DNA from 3 places in the Methylibium sp. Pch-M genome. Region 2 is predicted to be linked to each of the others. Evidence: predicted binding sites of a transcription regulator. Region 2 holds the regulator's gene; each other region holds the start of a gene.
The links. The regulator sigma-54, encoded in region 2, starts transcription at its own class of promoters, with help from an activator protein. The targets are predictions, from matches to a motif close to TGGCANGNAANCTGCTTT.

Region 1 (4,772 bases), 660 kb from region 2:
CAGCACGGAGGTCGGCTCGTCGAGGATCAGCAGCTTGGGATCGGTGAGCAACGCACGCACGATCTCGACGCGCTGGCGCTCGCCGACCGACAGCGAGTGCACCGGCCGCGACGGGTCGACCTCGAGACCGTAGACCTTGGAGACCTGCACGATGCGCGCCGTCACCTCGGCCAGCGACAGGCTCTTGTCGAGGCCGAGCCACACGTTCTCGGCGGCGGTCAGCGTGTCGAACAGGCTGAAGTGCTGGTAGACCATGCTGATGCCGAGCTGGCGCGCCTGCGCCGGGCTCGCGATCTGCACCTGGCGGCCGTCCCAGATCATCTCGCCGGCGTCGGGCCGCACCGCGCCGTAGATGATCTTCATCAGCGTGGACTTGCCCGCCCCGTTCTCGCCCAGCACCGCGTGGATCTGCCCGGGCGCCACACGCAGGTTCACGCCGTCGTTCGCGCGGACCGACGGGTACTGCTTGGTGATGCCGAGGAGTTCGAGGCGGAGCATGGACGAGGGAGCGGATGCGGCGACGCTCAGAAGTGGTACTCGGCGCGGATCATCGGCGTGCGCGCGGTCGCGCCCTCGCCGGCCCCCGGGGTCTCGGTCGGGTTGCCGAACTTGTTCTTCCAGTACTCGTAGGCGATGCCGACCTTGAAGGTGCCCTTGGGAGCGCCCGCCAGCAGGCCGACGTCGAGCATCAGCTTCATGTCGACGTGGGTCTCGGGCTTGGTCGGGCCGCCGAACTCGTTGGTGCCCTTGTCGCCGATGTAGAGCGCGTAGCCCTCGAAGGCCAGCGGCAGGCTCCCGATCGGGATGCCCCACTCCGCCGCCAGCGCCGGGTGGGTGTCGTAGGTGTAGCGGTCGGCGATGCCCTTGGGCGAGTTGCTTTCCTTGAAGGCCAGCAGCGAGAGATTGGCGAAGCCCGGCACGTCGAACATCACCGTGGGGCCGAACACGAACATGCGCTTCTTCGAGGCATAGCCGTCGTTCTTGGTGTTCCAGTCGAAGCCGGCGGTGAAGCCGAAGCCGCGCACCGGGCCGACCTTGAGGTCCTTGCCCATCACCTTGCCGATGTCGAGCAGGTGGCGGTAGACGATGTAGACCTCCTGCGCGCCGGAGGCGCCGGGCGTGCCGTCGCCCGGGTCGTTGCGGTCCGAGAGCAGCAGGTCGGCGTTGAAGAAGTTCACGCCGTACTTGTAGCCGCTCACGTGCGTGAGGCCGACGATCGTCTTGGTGATGTCGTTGCGCGAACCGTCCGGGTTGTTGTTGTAGGGCTCGGCGAACTGGGTGCCGTAGCGCACGCTGATCGCGGTATCGCTCCAGTCGGCGGCGAGGCTCGTGAGGCTCGTGGCGGCGAGCGCGAGCGCCAGGGCGGTCTTGCAGGTCGGGTTCATCATGATCCTTCGGAGGAGTGGTGGGGCGTCGGTGAGCGGAGCAGCCTCGGTCGCTCTCCGCCCAACGCGGCGCGACTTCCGGACTCGCTCCGTCCTTGCGCAACTTCCGTACCAGAAGGAAAGGCCGCTCCGCCGGCCCCGATGCCACCAAAAGAGGCATCGTCCTTTTTGTATACCAGTTTGTGCACCATGTTGAATCCCACGCCGGAACGAACCGCCCAACGGCGACGCAGGCGCCGCGCCCGCGTTCAGCCGCGTTCGTGGCGGCAGCTGCCGGCCACGTAGGTGGCGACGAGGTTGCGCTCGTCGCCCAGCGTCATCCAGGCGAACACGCGCTCGTGCAGCGCGGCCAGCGGCGACACGCCGGCACGGCCGCGGCGCGCCACCGCGTCGCGGTGCGTCGCCACCGGGCCCACGGCCCAGTCCCACACCGCCAGGTCGGCCAGCGCGCCGGCGCCGAGCTGCCCGATCTCGTGCGCCAGGCCCAGCGCCTCGGCGGCGCCGCGCGTGGCCGCATGCAGCGCCTTCCAGGCGCTCAGCTTCACGCCGCGCAGCGCCTGCACCTTGTAGGCGTCGGCCAGCGTGCGCAGCATCGACAGGCTGGTGCCGCCGCCCACGTCGCTGGCCATCGACACGCGGTAGCCGGTGTCGACCGCGGCCTGCCAGTCGAACAGCCCGCTGCCGAGGAACAGGTTGCTCGACGGGCAGAAGGCGATCTGCGCGCCGGTGTCGCGCAGCAGCGCGCGGTCGGTGTCGTCGAGCCAGATGCCGTGCGCGAGCACCGCGCGCTCGTGCAGCAGGCCGTGGCGGTGGTAGACGTCGAGGTAGCTGCGCGCCTCGGGGAACAGCTCGGCGATCCAGCGCACCTCGTCGGTGTTCTCGGCCACGTGGGTCTGCAGGTAGACGCCCGGGTGTTCGCGGCACAGCCGACCGGTCATCGCCAGCTGTTCGGGCGTGCTGGTGGCCGCGAAGCGCACCGTCACGGCATACGACAGGCGGCCGTTGCCGTGCCAGCGCGCGATCAGATCGGCGCAATCGCGCTCGGCCTGCAGCACGTCGTCGCGCAGGCCGTCGGGCGCATGGCGGTCCATCAGCACCTTGCCGGCCACCAGCCGCATGCCGCGCGAGCGGGCCGAGGTGAACAGCGCCTCGGTCGCGCCCTTGTGGACGGTCGGGAACACCACCGCCGCAGTGGTGCCGTGCGCCAGCAGCGCATCGACGAAGCGCTCGGCGCCGCTGGCCGCCACCAGCGGATCGGCATAGCGCAGCTCGGCAGGGAAGGTGTAGGTGTTCAGCCACTCGAGCAGCGCGGTGCCGTAGCTCGCGATCACGTCGAGCTGCGGGCAGTGCACATGGGTGTCGATGAAGCCCGGCGTGATCAGCCGCCCGGCGTGGTCCACGCGCTGCCAGCTGGCGTCGGGGCCGCTGCCGGCGCGGGCCGGCTCGGCGCCGACGATGCGGCCATCCTCCACCAGCAGCCAGTGGTCGGGCCGGTAGCGCACGCCGGCGGCGTCGCCGGGGGCGGCGAAGCCAGGGTCGGCCTCGATGTCGAGCAGGTCGCCGAACAGGGCCAGCCGTTGGCTCATGCGGTGCTCCCTTGCGTGGTCATCAGTGAGCGCCGGCGCGCGGGACCGCGGCACCCGGCTTCGGCAGGCCGCGCGCCACGTCGCGCATCACGCCGCGCAGCCAGCGGCCGGCGGCCGACTGGTGGCTCAGCTCGTGCCAGAGCTGGTAGTAGACCAGCGCCGGGAACGGCACCGGGCAGCGCACGATGCGCAGGCCCGGCAGCTGACCGACGTAGCGGCTGCAGAACAGCCGGCCGGTGGTGAGCACCAGCCGCGAGTGCGCCACCATCTGCGGCCCCAGGCCGAAGTAGGGGCTGCGCACCACGATGTCGCGCGCCAGACCCAGCGCGTCGAGGTGCTCGTCGATCACACCGCGCGCGCCAGGATGCAGCGGCGTCGGCGCGATGTGCTCGCTGGCCAGGTAGCGCTCGGCGGTCCAGCTGCGCGGGCTCTTCACGGCCGGGTGGTCCTCGGCGACCAGGCAGACGATCTCGTCGGACAGCAGGCGGCCCAGGTGCAGCTCGGCCGGTGGCCGCAGCCAGTTGCCGATCACCAGGTCGACCTCGCCGCGCGCCAGGCCCTTGCGGTAGTCGAACTCGGCCGACAGCGGCAGCACCTCCACGCGGATGCCCGGTGCCTCGGCGCGCAGCCGCGTCACGAGCGCGGGCAGGAACTGCGGGTCGAGGTAGTCGCTCGCCGCCACGCGGAAGGTCGTCTCGCTGTGCGCCGGGTCGAAGGCCAGCGCCTCGGCGCGCGAGCCGAACAGCCGCTCGGCGCTGCGCAGCAGATCGGCCGCCGGCTCCAGCAGCTGCAGCGCCACCGCGGTCGGCGCCATCCCGGTGCCGGAACGCACCAACAACGGGTCGCCGACCAGCGCACGCAGGCGCTTCAGCTGGGCGCTGACGGCCGGCTGGGTGCTGCGCAGCCTGAGGGCGGCGCGCGAGACGCTGCGTTCGGTGATCACGGTATGGAGGACGCGGACGAGATGGAGCTCGATCTTGTCGAAAAGCGTGGGCTGGCTCATATCGTCATCGGCATACCGGTTATCGCTGGCATCGTATTCGCATGGGGTCAGCGTGGAGTACCTTCGGCCCGAACTGCAAGATCCGTCCGACCGCGCCCCGCCCACCGCTCCCTCGACACCACGCAATGAGCCTGCCAGCCGTTCGCTTCTTCCACCGCGGCCGCGTCGTCGCGGTCGAGGGCGCGTCGCCGACGCGCAGCGTGCTGAACTGGTTGCGCGAGGACGCCCGCTGCACCGGCACCAAGGAGGGCTGCAACGAGGGCGACTGCGGCGCCTGCACCGTGGTCGTCGCCGAACTGGCCGAGCATGCCGAGGCGGTGGGCACGCCCTCGGCGCGCGCCACCGTGGTCGGCGGCCTCAGCCTGCGCACGGTGAACAGCTGCATCCAGTTCCTGCCCACGCTGCACGGCAAGGCGCTGCTGACGGTGGAGGATCTGCAGGCGATCGCCCAGGGCGTGGCCGTCGCGGACCCCGGCGTGGGCACGCTGCACCCGGTGCAGCAGGCCCTGGTCGACTGCCACGGCTCGCAGTGCGGCTTCTGCACGCCGGGCTTCGCGATGTCGCTCGCGGCCTGCTACGAACGACACTGCCAGGCCGGTACGCAGCCGACGCGCGCCGAGCTGGCCGACGAGCTGTCGGGCAACCTGTGCCGCTGCACCGGCTACCGCCCCATCCTCGACGCCGGCGAGCGCATGTTCACGCTGCCACCGAGGCGGCTGGACACCGCGCCCCTCGTCGCGGCGCTGCGGCAGCTGCAGGAGCAGCAGGCCGGCCTCGACACGCACGAGCCCGCCGTCG
Region 2 (4,772 bases):
GGCGACACCGTGCGGCTCGTGAACCAGGCCGTGCTGCGGCGCTTCCGCGGCAGCACGCTGGCCGACGAGGTGGCCGGCAACACCATTTCCTACGACAACGTGACCGAGGTGTTCCAGGTGCTCGGCGGCCCGGCCTCCGCGGCCGCGCCGGGCCGGGTGCGCGGGGTGCTGACGCCGCGCGAGAACCCGGCCTCGGCGCCCAACTCCGGGGCGGGGACGCGGCCATGAACACGGCGATGGCGAGCCGCCTGGAGGCTCGCGGACTGCAGAAGAGCTACGGCGCCCGCAAGGTCGTCAAGGACGTGCACCTCGCCGTCGCGGCCGGCGAGGTGGTGGGCCTGCTGGGCCCGAACGGCGCCGGCAAGACCACCAGCTTCTACATGATCGTGGGCCTGGTGCGCGCCGACGCCGGCGAGATCCGCATCGACGGCGCGCCGATCGAGCGCCTGCCGATCCACCAGCGCTCGCGCCTCGGGCTGTCCTACCTGCCGCAGGAGGCCTCGATCTTCCGCAAGCTCACCGTCGAGGAGAACATCCGCGCGGTGCTGGAGCTGCAGTTCGACGAGCGCGGCAAGGCCTACACCAAGGCACGCATCGACGAGCTGCTCGACGGCCTGCTGCACGACCTGTCGATCGACAAGCTGCGCGACAGCCCGGCACCGGCCCTGTCGGGCGGCGAGCGGCGGCGCGTCGAGATCGCCCGCGCGCTGGCCACGCAGCCGCGCTTCATCCTGCTCGACGAGCCGTTCGCCGGCGTCGATCCGATCGCGGTGATCGAGATCCAGCGAATCATCGGCTTCCTCAAGAGCCGCGGCATCGGCGTGCTGATCACCGACCACAACGTGCGCGAGACCCTGGGCATCTGCCACCGCGCCTACATCATCAGCGAAGGACGCGTGCTGGCCGAAGGCACCCCCGAGCAGATCGTCGAGAACGCCGACGTCCGCAAGGTCTACCTCGGCGAGCACTTCAGGATGTGATGAAGCCTTCCCTGCAGGTCCGTTTTTCGCAGCATCTGGCGCTCACGCCGCAGCTGCAGCAGTCGATCCGGCTGCTGCAGCTTTCCACGCTCGAGCTTCACCAGGAAGTCGAGCAGATGCTGGAACAGAACCCCTTCCTCGAAGTGGAGGAGGATGCGCCGACGCCGTTCGACGCGCCGGTGGAGCGCGCCACGGTCTCCGAACGCCAGGCCGACGAGGCCTGGGAGGGCTCGGGGTCCGAGGCGGCCGCCGACCCCGAGCCGGTCGCGGTGGATGCGGCCGAGTTCGGCACCACCGAGCGCGAGGACTGGGAGAACGGTACCGAGCGCGAGGACTTCGACGGCATCCGCGAGACGCCCGGCAAGGCCGGCAACAACGACAGCGACGAGTTCGACCCCATGGAGCGCAGCAGCGCCGGGGTGAGCCTGCAGGACCACCTGCGCGACCAGTTGCGCGGCATGCGCCTGAGCGACGAGGACCGCGGCGCGGTGATGGTGCTGATCGAATCGCTCGACGAGGACGGCTACCTGGCCGACCCGCTGGAAGAGATCGCCCAGCGCCTGGCCGGCGACGAGGACGACATCGCGGTCGAGGAGCTGCTCGACCGCCTGCGCTGTGCGCTGAAGTGGCTGCACAACCTGGAGCCGCTGGGCGTGGGGGCGCGCGACCTGTCGGAGTGCCTGACGCTGCAGCTGCGGGCCGGACCGCGCTGCGAGGCGCAGATGATCGCGATCCTGATCTGCAAGTACCACCTCGAGCTGCTGGCGCGGCGCGACGGCAAGAAGCTGATGGCCGCCACCGGCGCCGACGAGGAGCTGCTGAAGGCCGCGCAGGCACTGATCGTGCGCTGCGAGCCCAAGCCCGGCCGGCCCTTCACCAAGGCCGAGGCCAACATCATCGTGCCCGATGTCATCGTGCAGAAGGCCGGCCGCGGCTGGCGCGTCGTGCTCAACCCCGACGTGATGCCCAAGCTCCGCATCAACGACCTCTACGCACAGGCCATCAAGCAGCAGCGCGGCGCGCGCACCGAATCGGGCGCGGGCCTGAGCTCGCGGCTGCAGGAGGCGCGCTGGTTCATGAAGAACATCCTGCAGCGCTTCGACACCATCCAGCGCGTGTCGCAGGCCATCGTCGAGCGGCAGAAGGCCTTCTTCAGCCATGGCGCGATCGCGATGAAGCCGCTGGTGCTGCGCGAGATCGCCGACGAACTGGGCCTGCACGAGTCGACCATCTCGCGCGTGACCACCGCCAAGTACATGTCCACGCCCTACGGCACCTTCGAGCTGAAGTACTTCTTCGGCTCCTCGCTCAACACCGAGGCCGGCGGCAACGCATCGAGCACCGCGGTGCGCGCGCTGATCAAGCAGCTGGTCAGCGCGGAGGACGCCAAGAAGCCGCTGTCGGACAGCCAGCTCAGCAGCATGCTGGAAGAGCAGGGCATCCAGGTGGCGCGCCGCACGGTGGCGAAGTACCGCGAGGCGCTGAAGATCGCGCCGGCCAACCTGCGGCGCACGATGATGTGACGACGAGGTCCCGGGCCCCACCGGCACCCAGGGCCTCGCGCGGCGTCGACCGACGCGCGGGCGCAACCCTCGAACCCCTCTGCACGCATGAACGCCGTCCTCCCGCCCGACGCCCCGCCGTCCTCGTTGTTCCTCCCCTGCGCGGCCGGCGTCGAGGCGCTGCTCGCCGACGAGGTGGCCCGGCTGCTGCCGGGCGCGGCGGCACGGACGCAGCGCGGCGGCGTGTTGGTGCACGGCGGCCCGCGCGAGGCGATGGCGCTCAACCTCGGCAGCCGGCTCGCCCAGCGCGTGCTGTGGCAGGTGGCCGATGCGCCCTACCGCAGCGAGGACGACCTGTACGCGCTGGCCCGCAGCCCGCGCTGGCCCGACTGGATCACCCCCAAACAGACTCTGAAGGTCGACGTGACGGCCCAGCGCGCGCCGCTCAAGAGCCTGAACTTCGCCGCGCTGCGCATCAAGGACGGCGTGTGCGACGCGATGCGCGACGCCCTCGGCGCGCGACCCAGCGTCGACACCCGCCGCCCCGACCTGCCGCTGCTGCTGCACCTGGCGCCCGAGCACGCCACGCTGTACGTCGACACCTCGGGCGAGGCGCTGTTCAAGCGCGGCTGGCGCGAGGACCAGGGCGAGGCGCCGCTGAAGGAGACGCTGGCCGCCGCGATGCTGGCCGCCGCCGGCTGGCAGGGCCGCGAGGCCGACGGCCCGCTGCTCGACCCGGTGTGCGGCTCCGGCACGATCGCGATCGAGGCGGCGCAGATCGCCTGTGGCATCGCTCCCGGCTCGCTGCGGCGCTTCGCCTTCGAGCGCCTCGGGCCGTTCCGCGATGCCGGCAGCCAGCGTCTGTGGCGCGAGCTGCGCGAGGCCGCGCGGGCGGCCGTGCATGCCAGCGCGGTGCCCATCTTCGCCGGCGACGTGGCCTTCCGCATGACCGACTTCGCGGCGCGCAACGCGGCACGCGCCGGCGTCGCCGCCGCGATCGAACTGAAGACGGTCGACGCGCTGCAGCGCACCGCCCCCGCCGAACGCGGCACGCTGATGCTCAACCCGCCCTATGGCGAGCGCATCGACCCCAAGGGCTCGCGCGGCGACGGGGCCGGCCGGCGTGCACCGCCGACCGCCGCGCGCGAGGGTTTCGAGGACGGCGCCTCGGCCCACGAGTTCTTCACCCGCCTCGCCACCCACTGGAAGCGCGCCTACCCGGGCTGGACCGCCTGGGTGCTCAGCCCCGACATGAAGCTGCCGCAGGCGATGCGCTTGAAGGAGAGCCGGCGCGTGCCGATGTGGAACGGCCCGATCGAGTGCCGTCTGTTCCGCTTCGACCTGGTGGCCGGCTCGATGCGCGAGCCGGGCTGAAGAAGAAGCCCCGGAGCGCCCGCGGCCCTCAGCGCGGCACTTCGATCTCGACCGGCGCCGACGTGGCCATCACCTGCTGGTCGGCGTTCTGCAGCAGCTCGACCCTGAACTTGTAGGTGCCCGGCGGCGGCGCGAGCCAGACCTCGGTCAGGCCCTTGACGAGGTCGATGCGCTCGGTCGGCGCGCCGGCCCGCTCGGCGACCAGCCGGAAGTGGCCCACGCCCTTGTCCTGGATGTCCACGTGGCCCACGTTCAGGCCCGAGGCGTGCAGCCGCACCCGGAACGGCGTGCGCAGCGGCTCGCCGCTGCGCGGCTCGAGGATCGCGACGCCGGGCTGGATCAGCGTCTTCGGGTCGACGTCGTCGTTCTTCTTCGTCACCGTGATCTTCATCGGCTTGCTGTAGACGAAGTAGGGGATGTGCTTGTGATCCGCCAGCAGCAGCCGCAGCGTGTAGGTGCCGGGCACGAAGGTCAGCACCGTCTCCATCTGGCCCTTGCCGAAGTGGATGTACTGGTCGTTGAAGGGCAGCGGCTGGGTGAAGTCGAGCGGCAGGTCGCGGTTGACCAGCAGGTGGTGGTGCCCGGCGCCGTCGACCGGCTTGACGATCGGCGCGAGCCCGTAGCGCGACAGGCCGAACTTCAGCACGAAGGGCGTCTCGATGCTGTCGCCGTCGCGCAGGTTGGTGAAGTAGGTCTCGGGTTGCTGGGTGCGCAGCGGCGAGCTGAGCCACGGGTGGTCGGCCGCGAGGGCCGGTGCGGCCAGCAGGGCGGCCGCGATCCAGGCGAAGTACGAACGCATCGTTGGGGGTCTTTCGGGCAGGAGTCTTGCGGGTCGGTCAGCGCAGCACCGGAGTGTCCGGCAATTCGTTCGGATTGCCACCCCCTGGCGCCGCCGGGAAGTGCTCGCGCAACACGG
Region 3 (4,772 bases), 1.1 Mb from region 2:
GCTTCAGGTCACCGTCGAGCAGCGACGAGAATGCGCCCTCCGGGTACTTGCGGATGATGAACCGCACCGTGTCCGGTGAGCTCTGCGTGCTGGCCATCGAGTAGGAGCGCGTGACACCGGCATGCGGCACGCTGAGCTCCACGAACTGGCCGGCCCAGAACCGGATCGGCTGCTCGACCTTGATCTCCAGCATGCGGATGTCGTGCGTCAGCGAACTCACCGACACCAGCTCGCCTTCGAAGGTCTTGATCGCGATCGAGCGACGCATCGCGTCCTCGTCGTAGTTCAGCAGTTCGACCGTGAGGTCGCTGTAGGCATAGGTTCGGCACAGCAGCACCTGGCCGCCGTCGCGCTCGTGGTCGGGCAGCGCGAACGTGGAATGGCCCTCGACCTCGGCGTCGCCGTCCAGCACCACGCACTTGCAGCTGCTGCAGCGGCCTTCACGGCAACCGTGAGGCAAGGCGATACCCTGCCGGAACGCCGCATCCAGAACCCACTCCCCCTCTTCCACCTCCATCTCGACGCCGACCGGCTCGAAACGAACGGTGTGGACTGTTTTTGCAGACATGTCTGTCCCCGAATAATCTGGTCCGTCCCGGACGGCACCGCCGCCCGGGACCCCTGAGAACCGCGTCAGAACGGCTTGATCTTGAAGCCGGCGCGGTAGGAGGCGATGTGCTTCTCACGCGCCTCGGGCGTCATCTCGCGCAGCAGCACGAGCGGGCTCTGGAGCTGGTGGCCCCGCACGTGATCCAGCGTCCACATGTGCTTGTCGTCGAAGCGCAGGTGGGGCTGCGAGACCAGCGTCTTGCCGTCCGAGCGGACGAAGCCGAGGTCCTTGATCGCGTCGGCCAGGTCCCAGCCGTGGTAGCACTCTTCCCATTCGCGGCGACCGCTGAAGCGGCCCATCGCCGGCGTCGGGCGGCCCTCGTACTCGGCGGCGAAGGCCGTCTTGTGGGTCCAGCGGCACAGCTCGGAGCAGTAGGTGTAGAGCTTGCCGTCGACCTCGTCGACCACCAGCTCCTCACGGATCACCGCCGGCACCATGCAGCTCCAGCAGCGGTGCGGGTAGACGTAGCCGTTCTCCTGGTCGAACAGCATGTTGGTCTCGCCCGGCACGCTCTTGCGCTCGTACCACTTCCAGAAATCGCCGAACTCCGCGTACCAGCCCGGGTACTTGTGCTCGAACCACTCGAAGTCCTTCTCGGTCTGGGCTTCGATGCGCCAGAAGTTGGCGGGCCAGCCGACCGCGAAGAACTGCGCGACCTTGTGCACGTAGTTCTTCTTGACCAGGCGGTCCCACGCGGCGGAGACGTCGTCGTGGTGGATCTTGACGCCGTACTTCTCGAGCGGGAGCAGGTAGGTGCGGTAGTAGTCCTCGTAGATCCAGCGGTGCCAGAGCTCGGCGTAGGACTCCTTGTTCTTGCTGCGGTCGGTGGTGCCGTACTCGATGATCGTGCCGATGGCGGCATCGACGATGGCGTGGTTCTGCCAGAACGCGTAGCGGATGTCGCGCTCGAGCAGCAGGTGGTTGTCGGGGTCGTTGACCACCGACATCAGCAGCGAGTGGCCGTTGCCGATGTGGCGCGACTCGTCCGACTGCACCGACAGGAACACCGACGACAGCGCGTAGTCGCCGTTGCGGGCGGCTTCCGACGGCATCGCGACGAACAGCGTGTTGGTGAAGCCGGTCTCGGCGACGACCTGCAGGTAGATGTTCGCGGCCGTCAGCGCGTCACCGGTCAGGAAGCCTTCGGCGAACTGGCGGCCGATGGTGGTGGCGTAGCACTTGCCGAACGCGGCCTCGGTGATGTCGAAACCGGCCGGGTCGATGTAGTTCTCCATGTACCACTTCTTCAGGTTCATCTGAATCGTGGAATGGCGGAACTCGTCGACCATCTGCATCGTGAAGCCGGTGCGCAGTTCCTCGCCCGGGGCGAGGCGGCCGAGCATGGACATCGAGCGCGCTGCCGAGATCTCGGGGAAGGGGATGATCGCCAGGAACAGCTTCATCCATTCGACCCAGCGCGGCTTGGTGTTGCGGAACATGTCGCCGCGCAGCGCCGCGTCGAGCGCGCCGTACACGCGGTTGTCCTTCTCCTCCTGCATCGGGAAGTAGGAGCGCAGCACCTGCTTCATCGGGTCGCGCGGGGCCTTGCCGATCTTGTAATCGGTCGGGAAGGTCATCGCTTCCTGGACATAGCTGGGCTGCCATCCGAGGTCGGCGATGCGCCGAGCCGCCTCGGCCACGCTGATCCCTTTCTGGGACGTGATCTTGTTGAGCGTCAAACCTGCTGACATGAAGGTCTCCTTTACTGCTGATCCGTTCGGACCGGTTTGCTGTGCGTCGAGGCCGCGCGGTCGTGCCGCCGACCTGTCCTTGGGCCAGGGCCCCTCCTCTCCATAGCGATCGCTGTGCCACTGCTCGCAATCCCTAGCGAGTTGCCCTTCTTCCCGGGAGAAGCCACGAACGGAGCGCGCATCACGATCGCGCGGCCGTTTCGTTCTGGGTCAGGGACGACCGCCGTGCGTCCGAGCGTGAGACGCGCCGCCATCAGGGTCGTGCGACGCCCGAGCTCGCGAAACGGGATGGCGTTGCGCACGGGGCACCCTCAGGCGGCGGCCACCACACCGGCCGGCGCATCGGCCGCCTTGTCGCTGCCGTCGGGCGCCGCGTGCTGGGCGACGAAGCGGGCGGCGAGCACCAGCGTGCCGATGGCGAAGTCGCGGCCGTGGGCCGTGCTCATCTCGTTCGCGATCTCGGCGATCTGCTGGAAGTAGTTGTCCTTCGATTGCGTCTCTTGGTCGTTCATGTCGATCTCTCCTTCTCTGATGTCGGCCGCGCCGCCGCGGACCGGTGGTGGCTGAACACGGGGTCGGGCAGTTCGATCCAGCCCAGCCACCCGTCCTGCGTGCCGAACGCCAGTCGCTCGCCGTCGGGCGACCAGGCCAGCGCCGAGGGCGCGCCGCCGCCTGCGCCCTTGAGCAGCAGGAAGCTGTCGCTGCCGGGCTGGCACAGCGTGACGGCCCCGCTGTGGTAGCCCGCGGCGATCACGGGGTAGCGCGGGTGACAGGCGACGCTGGTGACCGGCGCCTTGCTCTGGATGCCGCACTCGCGCGGCGCCTGCGAGGCGCCGGGCCGCGCGAAATCCCAGCACACCGGCCGCAGCGCACCGCTGGTGGCCAGTTGCGTCCCATCGGGCGTGAACGCCAGCGACAGCGGCTGGCCCGGGTAGCCGGCCATCTCCATATCGCCGCCGTCCTGCACGCGCCAGCCGTGCAGCGCGTTCTCCTGCATGCCGGTGACCACGTAGCGTCCGTCCGGGCTCCATGCGATCGCGCGGTGGTAGCCCGGCCACGCCAGGCGTCGCGGCAGCGCGGCCTCGTGCCACAGCGTCACGCCACCGGAATGCGCAACGCCGAGCGTGCGCCCGTCGGGACAGAAGGCGATCGCCGTGGCCGACGCCGGCAGCTCGATCTCGTCGGTCCCGCCATGGCGCAGGCGCGCCACGCGCTTGCCGCCGGCATAGACCACGTCGCCCGATCGCCCGCAGGCCACGGCATCGATCCACAGGCCCTGCATGCGCGCCAGCTCCTCGGGTTCGGCACCCGGCCGCACGCGCATCACGCGGCCATCGTCGCCGCCGGTCACGAAGCTGCCGTCGCCATCGGAGGCGAGCGCGTGGCAGCTTCCCGCATGTGCGGTCACGACGGTCGGCGCCACCGCCGGCGCATCGGCCGGCACCAGGCTCGCACCGCCGCCCCGACGCGCTTCGAGGCGCGGGCCCTGGGGCCAGCGCACATCGGCGAACGCCACGCGGCCGTCCCCCATCGCGCAGGCCGCGGTGCGGCCGTCGTGACTCCAGGAGATCGAGACGACCGGGGCCTTCATGTCCCATTGCGTGCCCAGCACGTCGAGCAGAGGCGGGTTCATGGCAGGCTCCTCCGGCGCGGTGTCGACGGCATCACGGCGTCACCTCGACTTGCGCAAGGCACGCCTCCAACTGCTCGCGCAGTGCGATCGCGCTCAGGTCTCGACCGATGAACACCAGCCGCGACCCCCTCGGCTCGCCGGCCTTCCAGGCGCGGTCCATGCCGCTGTCGACCGTCATGTGCACGGTCTGGAAGACGAAGCGCTTCTCGCTGCCGCGCAGCGAGACGATGCCCTTGCCGCGCAGCAGGTGCTCGCCGTTCTCGCGAACGAAGCGCAGCAGCCAGCCGACGAACAGGCTCGGGTCGAACGCCTGCTCGATGCTCAGCGACACGCAGCGCAGGCCGTCGCCGTGCCGGCCCTCCTCGACCTCGACGTAGGCATGCGGCACGCGGCCGATGCGGCCGCGCTGGATCTGCAGCGGCGGCACCCGCAGGCGAGAGAGGTCGAAGGCCCCGCGGCCGATCAGGCGGTCGAGCTCGATGTCGCCTCGCTCGCAGCGGACCACCTCGGCGGTCGGGTTCACGCGCTCCACGGCGATCTCGGAGACGGCCAGCTCGTCGGCCTTCGCGAGATCGCACTTGTTCAGCAACACCAGGTCGGCCTGCGCCAGTTGCGCGCCGGCCTCCGGTGCGGCCTGCAGTTGCCTCGCGAGGTGGCGCGCATCGGCCACGCAGATCACGCTGTCCGGCTGGGTGTGCTGGCGCAGGAAGTCGTCGAAGTGCAGCGTCTGGATGACAGGCGCCGGGTCGGCCAGGCCGCTGGTCTCGATGACGATGCCGTCGAAGCGCCCCGGCCGGCGGATGAGGCCGCTCATGACGCGGATGAGGTCGCCGCGCAC

Region 1: a site for sigma-54 is predicted at 1,558-1,575, ahead of C1M51_RS13220 (outer envelope protein). Genes of this name have one in related genera too.
Region 3: a site for sigma-54 is predicted at 2,404-2,421, ahead of C1M51_RS04535 (aromatic/alkene/methane monooxygenase hydroxylase/oxygenase subunit alpha). Genes of this name have one in related genera too.

What each region holds. Positions count from the first base shown of each region.
Region 1 covers NZ_CP029606.1:2,723,019-2,727,790, reverse strand. Annotated here, with positions in the region: gene C1M51_RS13225 (ABC transporter ATP-binding protein) at 1-498, opposite strand, end outside; gene C1M51_RS13220 (outer envelope protein) at 525-1,385, opposite strand; gene guaD (guanine deaminase) at 1,634-2,971, opposite strand; gene C1M51_RS13210 (LysR family transcriptional regulator) at 2,994-3,974, opposite strand; gene xdhA (xanthine dehydrogenase small subunit) at 4,100-4,772, shown strand, end outside.
Region 2 covers NZ_CP029606.1:2,067,181-2,071,952, reverse strand. Annotated here, with positions in the region: gene lptA (lipopolysaccharide transport periplasmic protein LptA) at 1-228, shown strand, start outside; gene lptB (LPS export ABC transporter ATP-binding protein) at 225-980, shown strand; gene C1M51_RS09990 (RNA polymerase factor sigma-54) at 980-2,503, shown strand; gene C1M51_RS09985 (class I SAM-dependent RNA methyltransferase) at 2,591-3,856, shown strand; gene C1M51_RS09980 (DUF4399 domain-containing protein) at 3,885-4,655, opposite strand; gene C1M51_RS09975 (TPM domain-containing protein) at 4,693-4,772, opposite strand, start outside.
Region 3 covers NZ_CP029606.1:964,876-969,647, forward strand. Annotated here, with positions in the region: gene C1M51_RS04530 (NADH:ubiquinone reductase (Na(+)-transporting) subunit F) at 1-568, opposite strand, end outside; gene C1M51_RS04535 (aromatic/alkene/methane monooxygenase hydroxylase/oxygenase subunit alpha) at 634-2,301, opposite strand; gene C1M51_RS04540 (hypothetical protein) at 2,613-2,813, opposite strand; gene C1M51_RS04545 (WD40 repeat domain-containing protein) at 2,810-3,934, opposite strand; gene C1M51_RS04550 (GTP-binding protein) at 3,966-4,772, opposite strand, start outside.